DNA from 2 places in the Sodalis sp. RH21 genome. Region 1 is predicted to be linked to the other one. Evidence: predicted binding sites of a transcription regulator. Region 1 holds the regulator's gene; the other holds the start of a gene.
What was found. Region 1 encodes PurR, which represses purine synthesis genes. Its sites were predicted from a motif close to CANGCAAACGTTTGCNTG; they were not measured.

Region 1 (4,572 bases):
CCGGTATCGCCAGGGACATTAAAATACGCGCTTCCAAGAAGTACTTCTGCACGCCGGCACCTTTAGTTTTAGGAGAATGAAATTAGCAGGTGAAAGTTAATACAATGATTAAACGTTAAATTAAGCGGCATAGTGTAAAGCATTTGGGTGGTTATGCCAGTGCGACAATACACAATTTCACCGCCACGGCCCGCGTTTCGACCCGGTCGCCATTTGGTTTTCGGCGCAAAATCGGGCACACTATCCCTTACGATTCTCAGGTGTGGTTCACAGAGGCTAAGGTCATGTTTACGGGTATTGTTCAGGGCACGGCACCCATCGTTGCGATCGAAGAAAAAAGTCATTTTCGCACTCATTTTATCACGCTGCCGGCGGCTATGCTGGCAGGCCTGGAGCCGGGCGCCTCGGTTGCGCATAATGGTTGCTGTCTTACGGTCAGCGCGATCAACGGGCCGGTGGCGGCGTTCGATTTAATGAAAGAGACGCTGCGTATCACCAATCTGGGCGAATTGCAGGTCGGGGACGAGGTCAACGTCGAGCGCGCCGCCACCTTCAACGCCGAGATCGGCGGCCATTTGATGTCCGGGCATATTATGTGCGCTGCGGAAATCGTCAAAATCGTCACCTCCGAAAACAACCGGCAAATCTGGTTTAAGCTGCCGGACAAGACGCTGATGAAATACGTGCTGTATAAAGGGTATATCGGCATCGACGGTATCTCCCTGACCATCGGCGAAGTGACGCAGGACAAATTTTGCGTCCACCTGATCCCGGAAACCCTGGCGCGCACCACCCTGGGCAAAAAACGGCTGGGGCAGCGGGTCAATATCGAGATTGATCCCCAGACCCAGGCGGTGGTGGATACGGTTGAGCGGGTATTGGCCCAGCGGGAAGCCGCGTCTGGCGCGGTGATAAATAACCTGTAAAAAAAAACCTGGCGGCTGGCCAGGCTTTTGTCGTTCCTGTCCCGCGGCTAGCGCGGCACCCGAATCCCTCCTTCAACGCCTTGCGGGCTGAAGAGTACCTGCCACAAATGGATATTGCGCGCGCGAAACGCGCCGGCGCAGGCATTCAGATAATACGTGAACATCCGGTAGAACCGGTCGGAGTATTTATCGGCCAATCCCGGCCAGGCGGCGATGAAGCGTTCGTGCCAGGCCATCAGCGTGCGATCGTAATCGGCGCCGAAGTTGTGCCAGTCTTCCATGACAAAATGCTTCTCGCTGGCGTGGGCTATATGCTGTACCGACGGCAGGCAGCCGTTGGGAAAGATATATTTATCGATCCAGGGATCGACATTCATATCCGTTTCGTTGGAACCGATAGTGTGCAGCAAAAACAACCCGTCGCGTTTCAGGTTGCGATCGACCACGTCAAAATAAGTGGCGTAATTCTTCGGCCCGACGTGTTCAAACATTCCTACGGAGACTATGCGGTCGAACTGCATATTCAGATCGCGGTAATCCTGTAGCAAAATGGTTACGTCCAAACCCTCGCAGCGCTTTTGGGCCAGTTTCTGCTGCTCGGCGGAAATGGTGACGCCTTGTACCGATACGCCGTAATTTTTAGCGGCATAAGCCGCGAGGCCTCCCCAGCCGCAGCCGACATCCAGCAAAGACATGCCTGGTTTTAGCTGTAATTTTTCACAAATCATTTTCAGCTTATCCTGCTGCGCCTGTTCCAGGGTCTGCGCCCGGCTCCAGTAACCGCAAGAGTACTGCATATAGGGATCAAGCATCAATTCGAACAGGTCGTTGCCTAAATCATAATGCTCTTTACCCACTATCCAGGCTCTTTTTTTGGATTGCAGGTTCAGCACCCGGGCAGCGGCGACGCGCAGGGTATCCTTTAAATGATGAGGAAGTTTATTTTCCAGTCCAGCCCTGAGAACGCGTTGGAAAAAAACATCCAGCCGATCGCATTCCCACCAACCATCCATATAGCTCTCGCCCAATCCCAGCGATCCGTCTTGCAGTACCCGCTTAAAAAAACCCGGGTTCTTGACACGAATATCAAAAGGCCTTGAGCCATTGATTTCAACACCGGCTTCAGCGAGCAATTCATGGACGATACGATACCAAGCGTTATCATGAAAGCTCAGGTCTTCAACACACGAGGAACTCATAGCTTCTCCATCACCTTTATTCTGTAATGCCCCGTCAGGAAAAGCTAAGCCAATGCCTGCGGGCTTTTATAAGAATCCACGGTTATCCGTGGTGTCTGAAGTACCACCATAAACAGAGGAATATAAAGTAAAGCTAAGACTGGTTGTTAGCCGCGTGCTTTATAAAAAGGGTGATGCCATGCTTGTAAACACGACATGCTTTTCAAAAATATAGAAGACAACTCGTTATAATTGTTAACGATATTGAGTATAAGCCTGCATTTCCGTTTAGACAATAGCTAACATAGCAATGTATTTCATAGTATAACTTAATGATTTCTCTCTGAAACAATAACAGTTGGTAAAAAAATATTGAATTGCAATATATTGTGTCGGTTCGGCGCCGTACGGAGATAAACGCGGCTAACGCGGGGAAGACATGCGCGCCAGCGCACAAAGCCTGGCGCCGGCAGGCTAGGGCAGGAAAGGACCGTCGGCAACCGAACGCCGTTCAACGAGTTTGGGATGCACTTCAATGCTTTTGGCGGCTACCCGTTTACTGGTAATGCGATCCAATAACATGGTTAACGCCGCCTCGCCCAGCTCTTCTTTGGGTTGGTGAATCGTGGTCAGCGCCGGGGAAAAAAAGCACGAATTGCGAACATTATCATAGCCGATAAGGGAAATATCATCGGGCACGCGCAGTCCCAACTCGTCAATGGCGCACAAGGCCCCCATCGCCATGATATCCCCGCCGCAGAACACCGCGGTGGGACGCTGCGGCTGCGCCAGTATCTGCTTCATGGCGAGATAGCCCGATTCGGGTTCGAAATCTCCCTGCACAATCCACCGGTCGGTCAGGGGAATTCCCGCCTCGGCCATGGCGTGCAAATATCCGCGATGGCGGCCGCCGCCGGTATTGCGGGCCAACTGGCCGGGTATCGCGCCAATGGCCCGGTGGCCGCGCTTAAGCAGATATTGCGTGGCCATGTAGCCCCCGGCAAAGGCATTATCGATAATGGTATCGGTAAAATCACGGCGGGCTTCGCCCCAATCCATCACCACCATCGGGATATGCTGATACTCTTCCAACATATCCAGCAGCGGTTCCGGATATTCGGCGCACATCACCAGCAGGCCGTCGACGCGCTTTTGCGCCAGCATGGCCAGGTAGGCCCGCTGTTTGTCGAGATCGTTATGGGAGTTGCATAAAATCAGCGTATAGCCCCTGGCGAAACAGTGATGTTCTATGGCCTCGATAATTTCGGCAAAGTAGGGGGCTTCACTGGTGCTGGCCAATAAACCGATGGATTTGGTACGGTTGATTTTCAGGCTGCGCGCCACGGCGCTGGGGGAATAATGTAATTGTTTGATAGCGTCCAGCACGGCGATTTTGGTATCTTCCGCTACGAAACGGGTCTTATTAATCACGTGCGATACGGTGGTGGTCGATACGTTAGCGCGTTTCGCCACATCTTTTATGGTTGCCATGCCTTGAATACTCCTGAACGCCCTGAATGAAAACCTGTCGAAGGCGCAAGCACTTTACGACGCAATAACAATAACCGGTAATTTTCCTTGATCCCGCGGCAAAGTGAAAGCGTTAAATGTTAACCGGGCCTGCCGAACGGCGAGCTTTCTTGCGGCGATTGTGCCAAAATGGCGTTATCACGAAAGCGCGTCGACCACCTGATTGACGCCCTGGCCACCGCACAGGCACGCAACATGATAAGGGCAAACCATGGATAGCGATTTGAAAATGTCATTACTCACCACGGTCTTTTCATTATTGGTTATCATCGTGTTCAGCTTTACCGCCGTAATGAACTAAGCCGGCTAGCGAGCGACCAGTCGATAAAACGTTTAGTTATAAAACCGTTTGGTGATGAAACCGCTCGTTAATGAAACCGTATGTTAATGAAACCGTATGTTAATGAAACCGTATGTTAATGAAAAAAGGAGCCAAGGCTCCTTTTTTCATTAACGCATCACGGGTAAACAGCGGCAGCGTCCCGCCTAGCGGATATTCTTCGGCGTTACAACGCGGCGGGCGCCCACATAGTGATCCTGCCAATAATCTTCATTGAGATAACTGATGCGGATATCCCGTCCGGTGCGCGGTGACTGGATAAACCGCCCGTTCCCCAGATAGACACCCACATGATCCGCCGCGCCGCGATTGGATATATGGAAAAAAACCAAATCCCCGCTTTCCAGCTCGCCTTTTTTCACCGGCGCCGCGTCGCGCAAATGATACATCTCATTGGCGGTGCGCGGCATACGGATACGCACCACATCTTTATACGCGTAATAAATCAGCCCGCTACAGTCAAAACCGGTATTGGGCGACATCCCGCCCCAGCGATAGGGTTTACCCATCTGGGACATCAGTTTATTCATGGCGGTGAGCTTGGCCGATTGGTAGCGCTTTTTATGGCTGTCGCTCATTTTTATCGGCTGGTCGTTGG
Region 2 (4,572 bases), 1.5 Mb from region 1:
GGCAAAACTGCGGGCGCGCCGTTTACCCTATATCTCGGTGCTGACCGACCCTACCATGGGCGGCGTGTCGGCCAGCCTGGCCATGTTGGGCGACCTTAACGTGGCCGAACCCAAGGCGCTGATCGGTTTTGCCGGGCCGCGGGTCATCGAGCAAACGGTGCGGGAAAAACTGCCCGCCGGCTTCCAGCGCAGCGAATTTTTATTGGAGAAAGGGGCGATCGATATGATTGTGCGCCGTCCCGAAATGCGTCTTAAACTCGCCAGCCTGCTGGCTAAACTGACTAACCGGCCGCAGCCCGAAGCGTCGCATTCCCATGAGCCGCGGCCGGAAATCGTGCCGGAAGAGCGGCAGGACGAGATTTAAGGCAGCCGCCGCCTGTACGCCGCCGGGATATGCCGCCGAGGGCGCCGGGTAATCAGCATGGCTGATGCCATCGTTGTTAATGCATAGTCAATAAACGGGACGTATGGAAAATCTTCTTACTCCTCAAGCCACATCGCCACTGGCCGCGTGGCTTTATTATCTTGAGCGCCTGCACGCCAAAACCATCGACCTGGGCCTGGAGCGGGTAGGCCAGGTGGCGGCCAACCTGCATTTGTTACGCCCCGCGCCGCGGGTCATCACGGTGGCCGGCACCAACGGCAAAGGCACCACCTGCCGCCTGCTGGAATCGGTATTGCTGGCCGAAGGGCTGAAGGTCGGCGTCTATAGTTCCCCCCATCTGCTGCGCTATACCGAACGGGTGCGCATCCAGGGGGGGGAGTTGGCGCCGGAGCGCCATAGCGAAGCCATGGCGGCCATTGAAAGCGGACGCGGCGCCATCTCCCTGAGTTACTTCGAGTTCGGCACGCTGGCGGCCTTTTGGCTGTTTAAACAGGCGGCGCTGGATGTGGTTATTCTTGAGGTCGGCCTGGGCGGGCGGCTGGACGCCACCAATATCGTCGACGCCGATGTGTCCGTGATTACCAGCATCGCGCTCGATCATACCGAACTGCTGGGGCCGGATCGCGACAGCATCGGCCGGGAAAAGGCCGGGATATTGCGGGCCGGTAAACCGGCGGTGGTCGGCGAGCCGGACCGCCCGGCCTCCATCGATCGCTACGCCGAACAGCTCGGCGCGCGGCTTTACTGCCGCGATCGCGATTGGTCGTTCACCCAAAACGGCGATACCTGGTGCTGGCGGGATGCCGGGCTGTCCCTGGCGGATCTGCCGCTGCCGTCGATTCCGCTGGCGAACGCCGCCACCGCCCTCGCCGCGCTGAGACAATGGCCGCTGCCGGTGTCCGAGCGGGCCATCCGGCAAGGCCTGGCCGAGGCCGCGTTGCCCGGCCGCTTCCAGATTATCGGCCAGCGGCCGCTGCGTATCCTGGACGTGGCCCATAATCCCCATGCCGCCGGCTACCTGGCTAAACGGCTGGGGGCGCTGGCCATCGGCGGGAAAGTGCGGGCGGTGGTGGGCATGCTGGCGGATAAAGATATCGCCGGCACCCTGGACTGCCTGCGCGCCCGGGTGGATGAATGGTATTGCGCCAGCCTGGACGGGCCGCGTGCGGCTACCGCGGCGCAGCTGGCGGCGCATCTTGACGGCGCGCGGCAATTCGCCGATGTGGGCCTCGCCTGGCGTCAGGCATTAGCGGACGCGGCGTTAGAGGATTGCGTGCTGGTATTCGGTTCGTTTCATACCGTGGCCCCGGTCATGGCGCTGGTAAACTCGGAGAGTGAACGTGGCGAGTAAGTTTCAAAACCGCTTGGTGGGAACCATTATTATCGTGGCCCTTGGGGTGATCGTCTTACCCGGCCTGCTGGATGGTAAAAAAAAGCACTACCAGGACGACTTCGCCTCTATTCCCCTGGTGCCTAAACCCGGCGATGCCGACGAGGCGGACGCCTCGCCGCAGGCCAGCCAATCGCTGCCCAGCCAGCCGCCGGAAGGAGCGGGGGCGGCGGTGGAGCAGGCCGATAAAGTCGCGGCCGATGACGCCGCCGCCACGTCGCAGGGGGCGGATGCCGCCATCCAGTCCACGGCGCCGCCGGTAAAAGAAACCCCGCCGGCAGCCCGGCGCGAACCGGCGAAAGCCGCGCCGGCCCCGCGCCAGGAGCAGGCCAAACCGGTGCCGGCTAAGCCCGCGCCCGCGGTCAAACCGGTAGCCAAGCCGGCGCCTAAGCCGGTCCTTCCGCCGACAACCGCGCCGGTAACCGCGCCGGAAGAACCGGCCGCAATCAAACCTGAAGCGCCGGCCAAAACGGCCGCGGCGCCTAAGCCCGCTGCGGCGGCACCCGAGGCGCCCCCCGCGGGGCAAGCCTGGGTAGTGCAACTGGGGGCGCTGAAAAATGCGGCCAAAGTGACGGAAATCGTCGGCAAGCTGCGCCTGTCGGGCTATCGGGTCTATACCCTGCCCGCCGAACCGGTGGCGGGGCAAATTACCCGCATTTTCGTCGGTCCGGATGCCTCCCGGCAAAAATTGGAAAGCGCGCTGCCGGAAATGAATCAGCTCAGCGGCTTGAGCGGCCAGTTGCGGTCCTATAAGGCGCGTTGATGGGGGATGCGGCGGCGGTAAAACGGCGGCCAGCAGGCCGCCGCGCGCTATCTTCTTGCGGCGATTGGCTTTTTTTAATCGCCGTTATTTATTTATCTTTGGGCTGGAATTCCGGTGCGCAAACGTTTTCGTTTTCTGTTAGAATTCGCCGCGAACAAGCTGACGGGGCGGATTACCAAGGGATGCATGTATGATCTGGGTTGATTACGTCATTATTGGCATCATTGTATTTTCTGCTCTGATAAGTCTGATTCGTGGGTTTATCCGTGAGGCGTTATCATTAATAACCTGGGGATGTGCGTTTTTCGTCGCCAGCCACTATTATATCTATCTCGCGGTTTATTTTACCCGCTTTGATGACCAGCTGGTTCGTAACGGTATCGCGATTGCCCTGCTGTTCGTGGCGACCCTGATAGTCGGGGCGATCGTCAATTACGTGATTGGCTCTCTGGTGGAGCGGACCGGTTTATCCGGCACGGATCGGGTGTTAGGCGTTTGCTTCGGCGCGCTCAGGGGCATACTGGTCGTTTCGGCCATGCTATTCTTCCTGGATACTTTCACCGGATTCTCCCAGAGTGCGGACTGGCAACAGTCCCAGCTAATACCGCAGTTCAGCGGTATTATCAGATGGTTTTTTGACTATCTGCAAAGCACGTCGAGTTTCTTACCGAGGCATTAATCGCCGCGGTAACGCTGATGAGGAAATGACACATGTGCGGTATTGTCGGTATCGCCGGTTTTATGCCGGTCAACCAGTCGATTTATGACGCGTTAACGGTGTTACAGCACCGTGGGCAGGATGCCGCAGGCATCGTCACCATTGACGCATTGGATTGCTTTCGTTTACGCAAAGCCAATGGTTTGGTGAAGGATGTATTTGAAGCCAGGCATATGCAGCGCTTGCAGGGCAATATGGGCATCGGCCATGTTCGCTACCCCACTGCCGGCAGTTCCAGTGCTTCCGAAGCTCAACCCTTTTATGTCAATTCCCCGTTCGGCATCACCCTGGCGCACAACGGCAATCTGACCAATGCCCACGAGCTGCGCAAGAAATTATTTGAAAAAGGGCGTCGCCATATCAATACCACGTCCGATTCGGAAATCCTGCTCAATATTCTCGCCAGCGAGCTGGATCGTTTTCCGGATTATCCGCTGGAAGCCGACGATATCTTCGCGGCGGTGGCGGCTACCCATCAGCAAATTCGCGGCGCCTACGCCGTGGTCGGCATGATTATCGGCCATGGGCTGATTGCCTTTCGCGATGCCAACGGCATCCGTCCGCTGGTGATTGGCAAACGCACTCTGGCCGACGGGCGCAATGAGTACATGGTTGCGTCCGAAAGCGTGGCTCTCGATACCCTCGGTTTTGAATTCCTGCGCGACGTCGCGCCGGGCGAAGCGGTGTATATCACCGAAAAAGGGCAATTGTTCACGCGCCAATGCGCTGAAAACCCGCAAAGCCATCCGTGCCTGTTCGAATATGTCTATTTTGCGCGCCCCGACTCGTTTATCGATAAGATTTCCGTTTATAGCGCCCGGGTGCGCATGGGGCAAAAGCTGGGCGAGAAAATCGCCCGCGAATGGGAAGATCTGGATATCGACGTGGTCATTCCGATTCCGGAAACGTCCTGCGATATCGCTTTGGAAATCGCCCGGATTCTGAACTTGCCGTATCGCCAGGGTTTTGTTAAAAACCGCTACGTGGGCCGTACCTTTATCATGCCGGGGCAGCAGGTCCGCCGCCAGTCGGTGCGTCGTAAACTCAATGCCAACCGCGCCGAGTTCCGTGACAAAAACGTATTGCTGGTGGACGATTCCATCGTGCGCGGCACCACGTCCGAGCAAATTGTCGAAATGGCCCGCGAAGCCGGCGCGCGCAACGTTTACCTGGCGTCCGCCGCGCCGGAAATCCGCTTTCCCAACGTCTACGGCATCGATATGCCGAGCGCGACCGAGCTGATTGCCCACGGCCGCGAAGTGGACGAAATCCGCAAGCTGATTGGCGCCGATGCGTTGATTTTCCAGGACTTGAGC

Region 2: cvpA (colicin V production protein) is a predicted target of PurR. The motif match lies at 2,654-2,671, and genes of this name have one in related genera.

The regions. Positions count from the first base shown of each region.
Region 1 covers NZ_CP178732.1:2,885,435-2,890,006, reverse strand. The annotation lists gene ACL2XP_RS13260 (MATE family efflux transporter) at 1-52, opposite strand, end outside; gene ACL2XP_RS13255 (riboflavin synthase subunit alpha) at 285-926, shown strand; gene cfa (cyclopropane fatty acyl phospholipid synthase) at 974-2,125, opposite strand; gene purR (HTH-type transcriptional repressor PurR) at 2,579-3,595, opposite strand; gene ACL2XP_RS13240 (YnhF family membrane protein) at 3,846-3,935, shown strand; gene ACL2XP_RS13235 (C40 family peptidase) at 4,121-4,572, opposite strand, start outside.
Region 2 covers NZ_CP178732.1:1,385,574-1,390,145, forward strand. The annotation lists gene accD (acetyl-CoA carboxylase, carboxyltransferase subunit beta) at 1-364, shown strand, start outside; gene folC (bifunctional tetrahydrofolate synthase/dihydrofolate synthase) at 468-1,736, shown strand; gene dedD (cell division protein DedD) at 1,726-2,538, shown strand; gene cvpA (colicin V production protein) at 2,729-3,217, shown strand; gene purF (amidophosphoribosyltransferase) at 3,250-4,572, shown strand, end outside.